DNA from 3 places in the Rossellomorea sp. NPDC071047 genome. Region 1 is predicted to be linked to each of the others. Evidence: riboswitches for the same ligand, from Rfam matches in the RefSeq annotation. Region 1 holds a riboswitch; each other region holds the start of a gene.

Region 1 (5,759 bases):
TCCAACCATCATCGCAGAGCCCAATCAGTTAAAGCAGGTATTCATTAATGTCATCAAGAATGCGATTGAAGTCATGACGGACGGTGGGTTCATTTCCATCCGGATTCAAGAGACGGATGATGAAATGATTCATATTCGCATAAAGGACCAGGGTGGCGGGATATCAAAGGATAAGATTAAAAAGCTGGGTGAACCTTTTTACACAACGAAGGAACGGGGAACTGGACTTGGTCTGATGGTAAGCTTTAAAATTATTAAAGAGCATAAAGGAAGCGTTCAGGTTGAGAGTATCGTCGGAGAAGGGACCATCTTCCACATTTATCTCCCTAAATCGTAAAGGAGTCCTGTATAATGTCATATGATTCTATTGTAATGGAGAGTCCGATTGGAATGTTAGAACTCCAGGCGGATCAGAGCCATCTACTTTTGGTGCAATTTTTAGAAAATGATTCACGAGGGGATTTTTACACCGAGAATCCAATATTACTAAGAGCACAAGAACAGATCACAGAATTCTTTAAGGGGGAGAGAAGGGAATTTGATATCCCCCTAAAGATAAAGGGAACGTCTTTTCAGAAGGACGTATGGAACACCCTGCAACAGATTCCATTTGGTGAAACCAGGTCATATCAGGATGTTGCCGAAGCGATTCAAAGACCTAAAGCTGTCAGGGCAGTTGGGCAAGCGAATAAAGCAAACCGATTTCCCATCATCATTCCATGTCACCGTGTCATTGGAAAGAATAATACACTTACAGGCTATGCCGGTAAGCAGGTGGATAAGAAAGAAACCTTATTGTTGTTAGAAAAATAGAATAAAAAAACAGGCATTCTCCTAGGGAGGATGCCTGTTTTTTTTATTTAGTGATTGAATCTTTTATCTATTTAGATTATCATCTAATTAGATAGTAATCTAATTAGAGAGGGGGAGACATATTGCAATTAAGTAAACAGGTGGCTTTCCATAAAACGATGGGGGATCCGACGCGGATCAAGATTGTCTATTTGCTGGCATCAGAAAGCTTGCACGTAGGAGCCATTGCGGGGAAACTGGGACTCACCGCCCCTACGATATCCCATCACCTAACGAAACTCAAAGAGTGCAATCTTGTTTATTCGCGAAGGGAGAAGAACACGGTTTACTACTATTTGAATAAAAAAGTCCTGAGTCATCATGGAAATGTCCTTCATCAGTTTGCTCAGGGAGAGGAAGGGGAAAGTGTGATGTCAGAAAAGTTATTGAAAGAAAAACAAAAGGTGATGAATAATTTCCTGGAGAAGAATGGACGTATCAAAACGATTCCTTCTCAACAAAAGAAGAAATTATTTATATTGGAACATATGGTGGAAGGGTTGAAGGTGGGAGAAAAATATATGGAAAAAGATTTGAATGAATATATTCAGCAGTTCCATGAAGACTTTGCGACCTTAAGAAGAGAATTTATCATTCATCAGTTCATGTATCGGGAAAATGGCATTTATGAAGTGAATCCGAGGGAAATGTGGGCTTCTACAAAGTTAATGGGAGAATAAGATGAATGCCAAAAGAAGAGCAGTAGGAAGCTCTTCTTTTGGTTATGGTTTAACTCCTATGGTTTGTTGAATACTATCTTGGAAGGGAGGGTACAGGACCCCTTTTTCTGTGATGATGCCGGTAATCAGTTCATGAGAAGTAACATCGAATGCAGGGTTATAAACAGGAACATTTTCTGGCGCAATCAGTGTCCCGCTGACCGTTGTAATCTCTTCCCGGTTTCGCTCTTCAATGGGAATATCGTTTCCATTGGAGCTGGATAAATCGAAAGTGGAAGAAGGAGCAGCGACATAAAAGGGTATATTGAAATGTTTACACAAAATGGCAAGCATGGACGATCCGATTTTATTTGCGGTATCCCCGTTGGCAGAAATTCGGTCAGCCCCGACAATCACGGCTTCTACTCCTTTTTCTTTCATGGTATGGGCAGCCATGCTATCCGTGATGAGGGTGACATCTACTCCTGATTGCTGTAACTCCCAAGATGTCAGGCGGGCTCCTTGCAGAACGGGCCGTGTCTCACATGCATAAACCTGAAACGCTTTTCCTCTTTCTCTTCCTAAATGAAAAGAGGCCAATGCAGTACCGTATTTACTCGTTGCAATGGAACCGGCATTACAGATGGTCATCACGATCTGTTTATCCTTTAATACACTTAAACCATTTTCACCTATTAGGCGGCACACTGCCTCGTCTTCTGCATGAAGGTGGATGGCAGCATGGAGTAAATTAGTTTTCGCTTCATTAACAGAAGAAGCATTCTCTAATACCTTTTCTAACCGGTTCAAAGCCCAAACCAGGTTGACTGCTGTGGGGCGTGAATCGGCAAGGTATTTTTTGTCACGTTGAAACAGATCGATGAATTCCTCTAGCGTTTTCACTTCATACTGACATGCAGACCGGGCTAAACCGTAAGCAGCTGTGATGCCAATGGCAGGTGCACCTCTCACTTTTAGTGTGATAATCGCATCATAAAACTCTTCAATGGTCGTCAGTTTAATATATTCCACTATGTTAGGCAGTTTTTGTTGATTAAGGATCAGTAAATAATCTTCATGCCACTCTAGTGAAGTTGGAATGGTCAATGCTTGTGTCATGATAATCTCCTTTTGATTATTCAGAATGGGACTTCAATAGGGACAAAAGCTCTTCGATCGAATAGATCTGCTTTCGTGTTATGATCAGTTCCTTACCGAGTGTCAAGCAGGTCCGTTTAGCCTGTAATCTTCGTTCTTTATCCGGGATGCCATCCAGATCTTCTACATGAGCGAGGCCGATCGTTCTTCTGATGCATTCACATCCTGCAAAACCGATGCTGTCTTGAAAGCTCTTCTCCAATACATATTCAAGGTAGCCATTCACTTTCGTGTAGGCGTCCCCGCTTTCCTTCCAATGCTTAGAAAACGCGGAGGAGAATACTTTCCAGGTATTCTCAATGTGATAAAAAATCGTTTCCTTCTCATCAGGTTTAGAAACTGCCTGGAAAATAAGGTTGGCAATGAACTGTCCAATATCAAAGCCAATCGGTCCATAAAAGGCAAATTCGGGATCAATCACTTTCGTTTGATTCTTATCTACAAAGATGCTTCCTGTATGAAGATCTCCATGAAGAAGTGCTTCTCCTTCAGTAAGAAAGCTCTTTTTCAATTTGGCCACTTCAAGCTTCAAGGTGAAATCATCCCATAAATGTTGAACGTCCCGGGAAAGCTCTTCTTCAAATTCATTGGTTTCACTGTTGAAAAAGGGATCTGTAAATACTAGGTCCTCAGTGATTTTGCACAACTCAGGATTTGAAAATTCTTTCACATACTCCTTTTTCTTGAAAGGATGAAGGGCATAATCAGAGGTGAAATATAAGGTGTTTGCTAAAAATGTTCCAATGTCATGGGAGAGCCGGGGATACTTTTCCCCTTTGATAAGGCCAGCCCGGGCAATGGTCATTGTGCTCAAATCTTCCATGACAGTAATAGCTAGTATCGGATCAGAGTAGTACACTTCAGGAACCAGATCCCCTACAAATGAACGCTGAAGCTTAAGGGCACTCGCTTCTATTCTTGCCCGTTCGATTGTTAACGGCCAGCTTTCGCCTACAACCTTCGCAAATGGCAGGGCTTGTTTGATGATGATTCCTTTACCTGTTTCCCGTTCTAATACACGAAAGACCAGATTTAAATTCCCGTCTCCAATTTCTTCACACGTTAAGAGAGTGCCGTCCTCAAATATTCGTAAGCGAATCGCCAGTGCGATTGCCGCCTGTTCAGTTAGTGGTTGATATGCATTTAGTTTCGTAATGGCCATCATCGTTCCTCCTTATAGTACAGACTTATGAAAGACTGTGTTATGGAGGCTTTTCCGTGGTATAAGAAAAGCCTCTTTCATGTTCGAAAGAGGCTTGAAGAAGGTATCTTCATCGCCTCTTATCTCTCAGAAAGACTATCTTTCTGTTGGAATTAGCACCGTGCCTTGCTGGATCATTCAATCCGGCGCATGCTGCGCCCCGTTTTACAACGGTATTATGGTCGGTTGCTGGGCTTCATAGGGCCAAATCCCTCAGCCAGCTCTTGATAAGAGTTGCGTTAACTATTTAATTAAACTTTCAGAATGTTTCATTTGATTTGAATAGTACCATCGAAGTAATTTCCATGTCAACGTTTTTTTGAAAAAGTGCCTATCTAATAAAAATCCGGTCTTCTATCCTGGAATATCGGAATTTTCTTTCGGACTTTTTCTACTTCCTGTAAATTGATTTCAGCTGTAACCAATTCTTCCGTTTGCGATCCTTTTGAAAGAATATCTCCCCATGGATCAATGATAAGGGAACAACCGCCAAATTCATTGTTCGGGTCGCTTCCCACCCGGTTGCAGGCGATCACGAAGCATTGATTTTCAATCGCTCTTGCCCTTAAGAGGGTCTGCCAGTGATCAATTCGTGCTGCCGGCCACTCTGCTACGACATAAACAACCTTGGCACCCATTAGAACTTGTTTTCTGAACCATTCCGGGAAACGGATGTCGTAACAAATCAATCCCCCCATTTTTGTGTCTTGAAGCGTGAAGATGCCATCCTCATGACCAGGAAGTAAATAATGATGTTCATCCATCAGCTTAAACAAGTGAAGCTTCGAATACTTTTTCACCAACTCGCCTTTTGAATTCGTAACTAGAAGGGTATTGGACACCCCATCCTGCGTTTTCTCTGCAACAGAACCACCTACAATGTGAATGGAATATTTATTTGACAAGGCAGACAGGAAGGAGGTTGAATCCTTTGCTCCGTCATCAGCGATTTCATCCATTCTTGTAAGGTCATATCCAGTCGTCCAAAGCTCAGGGAGCACAACTGTATCACAGCCTTCTTCACTAGCTTTTTTAACCCATCGTTCTACTTTTTTCTTGTTTTCTTCGGGATGTCCGAACACAATATCGATTTGTGCAAGACCTAACTTTTGAATCATTTCTTTCACCTCATTAATGACTTTTTGGAATTTATTCCTTTACATTCTTTATTTCCCGTTATATCATTTGTGACTAGAATTTGAAAGTAATTAATTTTCAAAAAAATGTAGTGGGTGAGTGTATGAAAACCTTTGGAAAGGCAAAACGATTAGATTTATTACCTGAACAATTTTTCGCATCCCTGGCAAAAACAGTGAATGCTGTTGTCAAAGAGGGACATGATGTCATTAATTTGGGACAGGGAAATCCGGATCAACCGACTCCTCCACATATTGTGGAGAAACTGACAGAAGCAGCAGCTTCCCCGTCCAATCATAAGTATCCTCCATTTCGCGGCTTACCGTCCTTTAAAGAGGCGATTGCTGCATTCTACCTGCGTGAATATGATGTGGAATTAGATCCGGAAACAGAGGTAGCCGTTCTGTTCGGAGGAAAGGCCGGGTTAGTTGAAATCCCTCAATGTTTATTGAATCCTGGTGATGGGGTATTGGTGCCCGATCCCGGTTATCCCGATTATTTATCAGGGGTAGCATTGGCAGAAGCTCGTATGATTAAAATGCCTCTGCGAGAGGAGAATGGCTTTCTGCCTGATTATAGTGAACACTCCCGTAATGAGCTGGAAAATGCGAAGCTAATGTTTCTGAACTACCCTAATAACCCTACTGGAGCGATCGCCACAGAATCATTCTTTGAAGAAACAGTCACTCTTGCCAATCAGCATGATATATGTGTTGTACATGATTTTGCCTATGGAGCTATTGGGTTTGATG
Region 2 (5,759 bases), on a different contig from region 1:
CCTCTCCACTGACTTCAGGGTATTGGTGAAGATGTCTCCGTAATTCAATGACCTCATTCTCTACTGATTGGACAAGCTGCTTTAACTTCATGAAAAATCTCCTTTTTCGGTCGAATGATTATTTAAGGAAAAGTTCCTTAATAATACCGTTAATAAATATATTCGATACAAAGTTGGAAAATCCTATGTAGATGGGGAAGTTTTTTATAAAGAATAGGGACGGACCTCCGCATTTTGCGGAAAGTCCGTCCCTATCACCTTTTTCTGTTCTAGCTTTGAGTTTGAGGTCCGTCCCTCTTTCCTTTTCCACCCCCACCCTTTACACTTAAAGAAATTATAATGATAAAGGATGGTTGGATGAATCGTTTTGTTGAAAGAGTCGAACCGTGTTTTTTGAGTGAAGATCCGTTTGTGCAGAGATATGCGATAGAAATGCTGGAGGGTACTTATTTAGCGGATGGGAATACATTTTTGACTGGTTTGAAAGCCGTTGATCGGGGACCGGTATCAGAATATTCTTCCCCCATTCTTCCTAATTTAATATACTTACCCCTTAATGAAGAAGGCCTGAAAGAAGTAGTAAATCGATTAGATGTCATGGGTAAAAAGGATAACAACCGACTGTTCTACATTCAATTAGTTAAAAACGCCAGCACGGAATTATTAATTACATACAGAAATAGAGTAAAGCAATATGTTAGTGAGGAACAGTTAAAAGAAGTAGAGAAGCTTCCTTCTTTAACTATAGAAGGGCTCTACATGGCGTTAGCTGACGTGATGGCCTACTTGGATGAGAATGAGTTTGATCAAGCCCTTTATGATCATGGGAAAAGAATCATTAAAGAGCTGGTTAAAAAAGGCGGCATTGAAAGCTGGGAAGTACAGAATGGACTTCAGAACAATATGGATGAAGATGCGTTTTTCGGATTTGAAGGGATTTATCACGTCTACATGGCCGGTGAATTACAGGAAGAAAGTGTAGTCCCACAATTAGTGAGTCTCTTCAAAAATGAAGAGGAAGGCGACTTTTTATTTGAGGAAACTGCAAATTCCCTGGTCAAAATAGGGACGGACCTTGTCGTACAAGAAGTTGAAAAAATAGCACTCTACGGGAACACCTACTTCTATTCTCTGGACGTACTGGGAAGGATCAAAACCAAAGAAGCTGAAAAGGCATTACTCAGACTGTTTGATCAAGCGGATGACCTAACTGCCAAAACGATCATTGCAGATAATCTATGTCGACATTTATCAACAGATGCCTTCCCCAAGATAGAAGGTTTAATTGAAACAGGGTATGAAGATGGGCTGCTTTGTTTAGAAGAATCACTATATGTCAATTGCGTCATGAATGGCATCCAACACCCCAAACTTCCAGAATGGAGACACTTGCTTGAGGTAATGGAGCTTGAAATGTTGAATGAGCCAGCCGCGCTAATTCCACAACCCATCATAAACGAAGAAAAAATAGGACGCAATGACCCTTGCCCATGCGGCAGCGGAAAAAAATATAAGAAGTGTTGCCTATAAAGTAAGGGACGGACCTCCGCATTTTGCGGAAGCCCGTCCCTATCGCTTTCTTATATTAAAAATTCCGATTAGAGGTCCGTCCCTCTACTCCATCCACTCAGGCTTACCGAAGCCTTTAAATTCTTCATCGATGATTTTCTCGAATTCGTCTGCTTCGACGACTGCTTTGATGTCTTTGGCCAGCTGTGAGTCGACGTCCTTCGTATTTACAACCACTCGGTTTCGATACTGATCAGGCATGTCCTCCAGCTGAAGTGCATCAAGTAAGTCCATGTCGGCAGCTAGTGCGTAGTTCCCTGGAACCGCAGATAGATCCACACTGTCAACGGCTCTTGGAAGCTGAGCCGCTTCGATCGGTTTGAACTGCAGGTTTTTCACGTTTTCAGCAATGTCTTTTTCTGACACAGTCAATGGATCTGTATCCGGCTTTAACGTGATCAGTTTCGCGTCTTCTAAAATCTGAAATGCCCGTGCTGCGTTCGTTGGATCGTTTGGAATGGCAATGGCGCTGCCTTCTTTGATGTTTTCAATCGAATCAAACTTCTCCGAGTAGATTCCCATTGGAGCCGTTGGTACGACAATGACTTCGGATAAGTCCATGTTATGCTGTTTCGCGAAGGTTTCCATGTAGATTTTATGCTGGAAAAGGTTTGCATCCAGATCTCCCTGGGCCAGTGCGTTGTTCGGCTGGATGTAATCACTGAACTCCTTCACTTCAACCGTGTATCCTTTTTCTTCAAGACCGGGCTTGATCGCTTTTGTCACCATATCACTGTAAGGTCCGGATGTCGCTCCAATGGTCACTTCTTTTTTGTCTTCCGAGCTTGCTTCGTCCCCTCCGCAAGCTGCAAGAATGCTCATTGTTACCGCTAATGCTACGAATAAAATCAATTTTTTCACTTATTGTCCCCCCTAAAGTAGTTATCGTTTATCGACTAACCGTGCAAACACATCACCCGTATATTGGATGAGCTGAACTAAACAAATTAAAATGACAACGGTCGTGATCATCACGGTATTGTCATATCGGTAGTAACCGAAGCGAATTGCCAGGTCCCCGACTCCGCCTCCACCGACGATGCCGGCCATGGCTGAATAGGCGACTAAACTGATCGTTGTAATCGTGATCGCTTGAATCACCGCCGGACGAGCTTCCGGTAACAGCACGTCCTTGATGATCATCCAAGGGCTTGCTCCTACCGAAACCGATGCTTCAATGACACCTTTATCAATTTCGCGCAATGACGTTTCTACCATTCTCGCAAAAAACGGAATTCCCGCAACAGAGAGTGATACGGATGCTGCCGTCGGTCCAATCGTGGTACCGGTCAATAGTTTGGTTAATGGTAAGAGTGCGACTAATAGAATGATGAACGGAACCGACCGCACCATATTGACGACAAATCCAACGACCTTTTTGATCAAACTATTTTGTAAAAACAAGCCTTTGTCTGTTACGAAAAGAAGGATCCCCAGCGGTAATCCCACTAAAATCGCGACTCCCAGTGAAATCCCCACCATATATACCGTTTCAAAAAAGGCTTTATTCAATTCTGGTAAAATCGCAGTCAATGAATCAGGCAGCATCCTCAAGCACCTCCAAGCTCTGCGTCTTCAGCGTGATGAACCGGATCGCCGCTTCAATTTCTTCATGGGAACCGATCAGTTCCATGATGAAAATCCCCAGTGGCACTTCCTGAATATATTCAATCTTGCCATGCAGGATATTGCCTCTTACTTTGTATTTCTGGAACACTTCCGATACGACGCTTTCTTCTGCAATCGATCCTTTGAATTGGATTTTGATCAGTTTTCCTTTTCTTGATTCCACAAGGTGCTGCGGGAGTTCAAATTGAAGGATCGTTTCAATGAATTGCTTCGTTAAAGGCTGCTTCGGTTCGGCAAACAAGTCGTATACCGGACCTTCCTCCACGATTTTCCCGTCCTGCATCACGGCCATCCTGTCACAGATTTCCTTCACCACTTCCATCTCGTGGGTGATAAGAACGATCGTCAAACCCAATTCTTTGTTGATTTTCTTCAAAAGCTTCAAAATGGATTTCGTCGTATTCGGATCGAGTGCCGATGTGGCTTCGTCGCAAAGTAAAACCGATGGGTTATTCGCAAGGGCCCTTGCAATACCGACTCTTTGCTTTTGTCCTCCGCTGAGCTGGGCCGGATACGCTTCAGCTTTATCTGAAAGACCGACCATCTCCAGGAGCTCGACGACCCTGGGTTTGATTTTCGCTTTCGGCACACTCGCCGCTTTCAAAGCAAAAGCCAGGTTGTCAAACACCGTTTTGGATTTGATCAGGTGAAAATGTTGAAAGATCATGCTCGTTTTTTGACGGGCGAGTCTTAGTTGTTTGGACGTGAGCTTTGTAAAATCCTGTCCGTCAATGATGATTTCTCCTGATGTAGGGGTTTCCAATAGATTCAAGCAGCGAATAAGTGAACTCTTCCCCGCTCCACTGTATCCGACGATTCCAAAGATCTCACCCTTTTCGATCTTTACGGATACGTTATCGACACCGACCACCGTTTGCTTTTTTGTACTGTAGGTTTTAACTAGATTTCGAATCTCGATCAATGCGCACACCCCTTTTTTGTCCAATAAAAAATGCCTCTTTCAACTGAAAGAAGCATCGCCTGTTTATCTCGACTTATCTCTCAGAATGAAATCATTCTGCAGGAATTAGCACCGTTCCAATACTGGAGGTTGCCGGACGTCATAGGGCCTGATCCCTCGGTCACTCTGGATAATTGAAAGTATGTAATTTTCTAAATTTTTATCTTATAGAGGATAATACTGGGTATGTGAATGGAAGTCAATAGGAAATTTTTCAGTTATTTTTATGTAAGCGTTATCTTCGTTGGTGTACTAGGGAAGGTTTTTTTGTTTGGTGGACTTGGGTTTGATTCCGGGTGTTGGTTATCCATTTTTTTACAGTTGATAATATATTCTTAAAGTCGATAATATATCTCTAAAGTTGATAATAAAAGGACAAAAGTCGATAATAAAACTTCTCTTATCCTATCAATCCATGTATTTCACACCGATTTCAGATAAATTCATTCCTTAACACCATCTCAAAGACTTAAAAACCACACTAATAGTAATAAAAACCAATTCTTTTCACCTCGAATCTCCAAAACCAATACAAAAAGGCACTACCTTCCAAAGCAGCACCCCGATCATTTGTCATAACAACTCACAACCAAATATTCTAATCTCTCAAACAGCCAAACGAAAACTAGAAAGTCCACTCCTTAATCCCCGTCAACACATCCAACTCCCTCAACCTCTGCTCACAATAAGATGAATTCCCTTTCAAGTATGTATCAACATAAGCCGGATGACACATAATCTCAAGCGTCTCCCCTTCATCTCTGCTGTCCAATATCCTCTTCAATCCTTCAACCGTCACTCCGTCCCCATAAAAGTCCATCGAGAAACGATCGGTTAACACATTCATTGCGTCAAACCCATCACAGGGCACATTCCGGACCGGAACCCCAAAACGCTCCGACAATCTCTTCACAACCCGGATCAAAGGCCGAAAGCTATGAACATGGTGATGACTATCTATATGAGAAAGGGGCAGACCGAATGATAGGAATTTATCCATCTGAGCCTCCCATTCCATTTCAACCTCATCCACATTGATTTCTTTTTCTTCAAAAATCCCGCTGGTGTAACGGAAAAGCCCTCTCTCATTAACAAGAGACTGTACTCCGCCAGAAACTGGTCTCCCGCATGTCAGCGTTAAATGAATCCCAACCTGTAATTCCGGATAAATCTTCGCCAATTCCACCGCATGCAGAGTTCCCGGCATATTGACCAGCATCGTTGTTGAGTTGACAATTCCAAATCGATGACTATCAATAATGCCGTAGTTCACTCCCCGGCATAAACCAAAGTCATCTGCATTGACGATCACATTCCTCATAATCCCCCATCCCCTTTTCGCTAATAGGTTCTTTCTACAAGAAAGCTCGCTTTATCTCCTCTGAAGATCGCTTTGGAAAATTCGATCACCGATCCATCCTCTTCAAAAGCAGTTGTTTCTATTATAAAGCAAGGTGTCCCCTCTGGTACCTCAAGCTTCTCTGCCACTCGTTCATCTGCTAAAAATAACTCGATCGTTTCGACGGTTTTTTTAATTTTTATCTCAAACTGTGTTTCCAGGAGTTTGTAAAGAGATCTTTCACATTCTTCTTTATCAAGC
Region 3 (5,759 bases), on a different contig from region 1:
GAGGACACACTTGAACGGCACAGCACATATGGCAATTGGAGCAGCAACAGGATTTATTGTGGCCAACTCATTTGGATCTGGTCCTGACATAACGGCCGCACTTGTGGCAATAGGCGGGGTATCCGGACTCATGCCTGATATGGATATTGACGGACAGCTTAGTAACAAGGTTACTTTTTCACCAAAAATGATCAGAGCAGTGGCACAAATCATTGGTTTTTTAATGATGGTATACAGCTATCTTGAAGGAATTGGGAAAGAACGATGGCTTGGTATAGGATATGGTGCTGGAATGATGATTCTCTCAAGTTTCATTACCCAGAGAAGAATGCTGATGATTACAGGCATCGGTGTGACAGCATGCGGTTGGCAGTTTAATGAAACATGGTTATGGTTGTTAGGTATCTATATTTTCATAGCCTCATTCGTTTCACATCGAAGTTATACTCATTCTGTACTTGGAATCGTATATTATGGCATGATTGCTCATTATTTAGAGTCATCTTTAATGATAGATGGGGTATTTGAAGCATGTGTAATCGGATATGCCAGTCATCTGATCGCGGATATGAAATTTCTTCCTTTCAATAAGAGAGGGATAAAGCTTTTCCTTCCCCTTTCTACCAAAGAACTCTAAAATGTGTTTACGCCCTCTTGACCATTATTTCCCGATACATTAAAATAATGGAAACACTTTAAATAGTTAAATGCGATGAGGAAGAAGAGTAGACGAACGAAACATTTCAGAGAGCTGATGGCTGGTGAGAATCAGTATGGTGAAATCGTTGAATGGGCTTTTGAGCATCCAGGCTGAAATTAAGTAGGTAATGGCGGAAGGTCTCACCGATAAAAGAGACGATGTATCGAAGGCGACTTCTGTACAGATGAGTGCGTTTACTGAAGTGTAAGCGAATGAAGGTGGCACCACGGGTTTCCCGTCCTTTTTTAGAGGACGAGAAGCCCTTTTTGTGTTGATTTTTATTATTTTAAGCGGGGGGAATTTTTATGGAAAAACAAATTCTGACGGGGATTAAACCAACTGGCTATATTCATTTGGGGAATTATATTGGTGCAATCAAACCGGCATTAAAATTGGCAGAGAACAAATCCTACAACGCAGCATATTTTGTGGCGGATTATCATGGTTTAACGAAGATACATGATAAGCATGAAATGAAAGAACTATCTTATGGAGTGGCAGCAGCTTGGTTAGCATTAGGTTTGAATCCTGATCGAGCGATCTTTTATCGTCAATCCGATGTACCTGAAATCTTTGAATTGAGTTGGATCCTGTCTTGTTTTGCACCGAAAGGATTAATGAACCGCGCTCACGCATATAAATCATTGGTCGAAGAAAATACAGAAACCGGCAAAGATGTTGATGCTGGAGTCAACATGGGATTATTCACTTATCCAATACTAATGGCAGCTGATATCCTCCTTTTTCAAACCGAGGTGGTCCCTGTTGGTAAAGATCAGATACAGCATGTTGAAATTGCACGAGACATAGCTGAAAGCTTTAACAAACAATATGGAGAAATATTTGTCATCCCTGAATATGTCATCCAAGAAGAATCGGCAGTTCTCCCGGGACTGGACGGACGTAAAATGAGTAAAAGTTATAACAACACCATTCCATTATTTGAAGAACCAAAAAAGCTTCAAAAATTAATCAATAAAATCAAAACAGATTCTTCACCCCCTGAAGAGCCCAAGGATCCTGACAGCTCCGTCATTTTTGCATTATATAAAGAATTTGCAACCTCCGATCAAGTTAAAGAAATGAGAGGGAGATTTCAAGAAGGAATAGGCTGGGGAGATGCGAAAAAAGAGCTATTCCAAGTAATGAATTCTTTTATCGAAGAACCAAGGTCGAAATATGAAGAACTGATGGCGAGTCCCCATATGCTGGATGGGATCTTACAAAATGGAGCAAAAAAAGCACGGGAAAAAACAATCCCATTCATGAAAGAGATTAAAAGGAAAATAGGTATTTATCATTGAAATAGAACAGGGTGGTGAAGGGCAAAGATCATTTTGTTTTTCAGATAATTCATAATTCTCATTGACATTTTTTCTTCTTTGTTATAAGTTATGGGAAAGTTATTTTTCACAAAATCATATAGTTTCTTATCAAGAGAGGTAGAGGGACTGGCCCGAAGACACCTCAGCAACCAGCCGCGAGTTTTGGTATGGTGCTAATTCCAGCAAGTTGATGTCAACTTGGACGATAAGAGGGAGAACGAACGCACAAAACCTTCTTATTTTCATTAAGAAGGTTTTTTTGTTTTTTCCCTTTTCGTAATCAGGATAGAAAAGGAGAGAAGAATGTTGAAAAAACACATTGACACAATACTTGTCCAGGCAGGAAATCGGAAAGATCCTGCAACGGGTGCCGTAAGCCTGCCCATTCATTTATCGACTGCCTATGAACATAAAGGGATTGGGCAATCGACAGGCTATGATTACACAAGAACAGGAAATCCAACCCGTGCCACCCTAGAAGATACCCTCACTCAATTGGAGGAAGGACACAGAGGGTTTGCCTTCAGCTCGGGGATGGCAGCGATTCAGGCAATCCTTAGCTTATTTTCAAGCGGGGATGAATTGATTGTTTCGAAAGACTTATACGGAGGGAGCTACCGTTTATTCGCGCAGTATGAAGCACAATATAGTATCAAATTTCATTTCGTCGATACAAGTGATACCGGCTCCATAGAAGAACAAATTTCTAAAAGAACAAAGGCAATCTTCGTTGAAACGCCAACCAATCCATTAATGAATGAAGCAAGTATTTCAGAGGTTGCTGGACTCGCTAAGCATAACGGATTGCTTCTAATTGTCGATAATACCTTCTACACACCTATTCTGCAGAAGCCACTTACTGAAGGAGCGGACATTGTTATTCATAGCGCCACGAAATACTTAGGGGGACATAATGACGTGCTGGCAGGTGTTGTGATTGTAAACACAGAGGAGTTGGGGGAAAGAATATTCACCATTCAAAATTCAATCGGCGCGGTTCTCGCCCCTTTTGATTGTTGGCTCTTATTAAGAGGAATGAAAACCCTTAGTCTCAGAATGGCTCAGCACGAAAAAAACGCAAGAAAATTAGCGGAGTATCTTGATTCGCATGACTGTGTAACAGACGTTTTATATCCGGGAAAAGGCGGCATGCTTTCCTTTCGTATCGCAAGGGAAGAATGGGTTGCTCCCTTTCTCCAACACTTAAAAATTATTACGTTTGCTGAAAGTTTAGGAGGGGTCGAAAGCTTTATCACCTATCCGGCTACTCAAACACATGCAGACATTCCAGAAGAAGAACGAAATAGGTTGGGTATCTGCAACAGACTCCTGCGGTTCTCTGTAGGCATTGAATTTATTGCTGACCTTATTGAAGACCTGGAGAATGTTTTTCAACAATTGGAGAAAGAGGTGCTTACGTATGAGTAAAAAACCGTTTTCACTTCAGACGTCACTCATTCATTCTCATGGATTTGATAAAGAAACAGGAGCGGTCTCTACACCGCTTCATCATGCTACAACCTTTCATCAACAGGATTTTGATCAATATGGAACGTATGACTACAGCCGTTCAGGAAATCCGACAAGAGAAACCGTTGAAGAAACGATCGCGGAATTGGAAGGAGGAGTAAGAGGTTTTGCCTTTTCATCTGGAATGGCGGCAATCTCAACAAGCTTCTTATTATTGTCGAGTGGAGATCATGTTCTCGTATCAGAAGAAGTGTACGGTGGGACATACAGAATGATTACAGAGGTCCTCACTAAGTTTGGAATTGAATATTCATTTGTGAACATGAAGGATCTACATGAAGTAGCTTGTTCAATCAAGCACAATACGAAAGTGATTTATATGGAGACACCATCCAATCCGCTTCTGAATATCACCGATATTGAAGGAGTCGTTAAGCTTGCCAAGGCGAATGGATGTTTAACGTTTCTTGATAATACATTCATGACTCCCTTGCTGCAAAGACCGATCAGTCTAGGAGTGGATGTTGTTCTACACAGTGCCACGAAGTTTCTTGCCGGACATAGCGATGTATTGGCAGGGCTTGCGGTAACGGGAAATGAAGAGATTGCCGGGAAACTTGCTTTCTTGCAGAATTCGTTCGGAGCTGTACTCGGTGTTCAGGATTGCTGGCTGCTCTTAAGAGGACTGAAAACACTGCATGTACGTTTGAAGGAATCATCAGAATCGGCATATAAGATTGCGGCATTCTTAGAACATAGAAAGGAAGTAGAAGAAGTGTATTACCCGGGATTAAGCTATCATCCCGGTCGTGAAATTCAAGTTCGACAAGCAGAGGGTCCTGGAGCGGTTCTTTCCTTCCGGTTAAAAGGGGCAGAGGAAGTAAAGCAACTCATTCAAAATGTAAACATTCCTGTATTTGCCGTAAGTTTAGGAGCTGTTGAATCAATTCTATCCTATCCTTCAAGGATGTCACATGCTTCCATGCCAAAAGCTGAACGGGAAAGAAGGGGTATTACAGATGGTTTATTACGATTATCAGTAGGACTTGAAAACGTGGATGAATTAATTATCGATCTTCAAAAAGGTTTAGATAGTATACAAAAGATCAATCGAAACAACGTGATAAATTTATAAAAAAGGAGGGAATGTCATGAAGCCGTTGCTGGAAGCTCTGAAAGAGAGAATTTTAATTGCAGATGGAGCCATCGGAACGTTGCTGTATTCATATGGAGTCGACAGATGCTTTGAAGAACTGAATCTTTCTCACCCAAATGAAGTGTTGAAAGTCCATAAAGAGTATATTGATGCAGGAGCAGACATCATTCAGACCAATACGTATGGAGCTAATTATCAAAAGCTTTCCAGATACGGATTGGAGGATTCGGTTAAGGAAATAAATACAGCTGCAGTGCGACTGGCAAGAAAAGCAGCAGGTGTCGACACTTATATCCTTGGCACCATCGGGGGAATCAGGGGCATTAAACAAAATGTATCGTTGGAAGAAATCAAAAGAAGCTTTCGGGAACAGCTATACTGTTTATTGTTAGAAGGGGTGGATGGCATTCTGCTAGAAACCTATTATGATTTCGAAGAATTGACCACTGTATTAAACATTAGTAAACGTGAAGCAGACATTCCTGTCATTGCTCAAGTTTCACTCCATGAAACAGGAGTTCTTCAAAATGGAATGGAGATAAAAGACGCTCTTCAACAATTAGAATTATTGGGGGCGGATGTTGTGGGCATCAATTGCCGCATGGGGCCATTTCATATGGTGAATTCATTAGAGGAAGTTCCATTACCTAAAAGGGCATTTCTTTCCGTCTATCCCAATGCCAGTCTGCCGAATTATGAAGAAGGTAGATTCTATTACTCTGCTGAGCCTGATTACTTTGGAGATATAAGTAACGAATTGCGACTGCAAGGTGCAAGAATCATAGGGGGATGCTGTGGGACCACACCTGATCACATCCGTTCTGTAGCAAGCAGGTTAAAAAGCCGCAAGCCTGTGAATGAAAAAGTGGTGAAAGCAAAAAAAGTTGTTCAGTTATCGTCTCCTTCAATCAGGGGAAGCTTGCTGCATGAGCAAGTGAGGGAAAAGAAAACGATCATTGTTGAACTTGATCCACCTAAGCATCTTGACACGAAGCTGTTCTTCCAAGGGGCTGAGGCATTAAAGGAAGCTGGAATTGACGCACTCACGCTTGCAGACAATCCGTTAGCATCACCTCGTATCAGTAATGACGCCATTGGCAGCCTGGTA

The links. Region 1 has a riboswitch for S-adenosylmethionine ahead of mtnK (S-methyl-5-thioribose kinase). Riboswitches for the same ligand answer to the same signal wherever they lie in the genome.
Region 2: another riboswitch for S-adenosylmethionine. It lies ahead of ACQKFO_RS14000 (methionine ABC transporter ATP-binding protein); the one in region 1 lies ahead of mtnK (S-methyl-5-thioribose kinase).
Region 3: another riboswitch for S-adenosylmethionine. It lies ahead of ACQKFO_RS05845 (methionine biosynthesis PLP-dependent protein); the one in region 1 lies ahead of mtnK (S-methyl-5-thioribose kinase).

What each region holds. Positions count from the first base shown of each region.
Region 1 covers NZ_JBNNJT010000005.1:356,922-362,680, forward strand. The annotation lists gene ACQKFO_RS18375 (PAS domain S-box protein) at 1-337, shown strand, start outside; gene ACQKFO_RS18380 (methylated-DNA--[protein]-cysteine S-methyltransferase) at 352-813, shown strand; gene ACQKFO_RS18385 (metalloregulator ArsR/SmtB family transcription factor) at 936-1,532, shown strand; gene mtnA (S-methyl-5-thioribose-1-phosphate isomerase) at 1,575-2,630, opposite strand; gene mtnK (S-methyl-5-thioribose kinase) at 2,647-3,831, opposite strand; SAM riboswitch class I at 3,948-4,104, opposite strand; gene ACQKFO_RS18400 (carbon-nitrogen family hydrolase) at 4,206-4,988, opposite strand; gene ACQKFO_RS18405 (pyridoxal phosphate-dependent aminotransferase) at 5,111-5,759, shown strand, end outside.
Region 2 covers NZ_JBNNJT010000003.1:417,864-423,622, forward strand. The annotation lists gene ACQKFO_RS13980 (M20 metallopeptidase family protein) at 1-91, opposite strand, end outside; gene ACQKFO_RS13985 (SEC-C metal-binding domain-containing protein) at 358-1,530, shown strand; gene ACQKFO_RS13990 (MetQ/NlpA family ABC transporter substrate-binding protein) at 1,615-2,430, opposite strand; gene ACQKFO_RS13995 (methionine ABC transporter permease) at 2,452-3,117, opposite strand; gene ACQKFO_RS14000 (methionine ABC transporter ATP-binding protein) at 3,107-4,120, opposite strand; SAM riboswitch class I at 4,191-4,296, opposite strand; gene chbG (chitin disaccharide deacetylase) at 4,785-5,480, opposite strand; gene ACQKFO_RS14010 (GntR family transcriptional regulator) at 5,501-5,759, opposite strand, start outside.
Region 3 covers NZ_JBNNJT010000001.1:1,113,477-1,119,235, reverse strand. The annotation lists gene ACQKFO_RS05855 (metal-dependent hydrolase) at 11-637, shown strand; T-box leader at 704-946, shown strand; gene ACQKFO_RS05850 (tryptophan--tRNA ligase) at 1,006-2,004, shown strand; SAM riboswitch class I at 2,128-2,237, shown strand; gene ACQKFO_RS05845 (methionine biosynthesis PLP-dependent protein) at 2,329-3,453, shown strand; gene metC (cystathionine beta-lyase) at 3,446-4,630, shown strand; gene ACQKFO_RS05835 (bifunctional homocysteine S-methyltransferase/methylenetetrahydrofolate reductase) at 4,647-5,759, shown strand, end outside.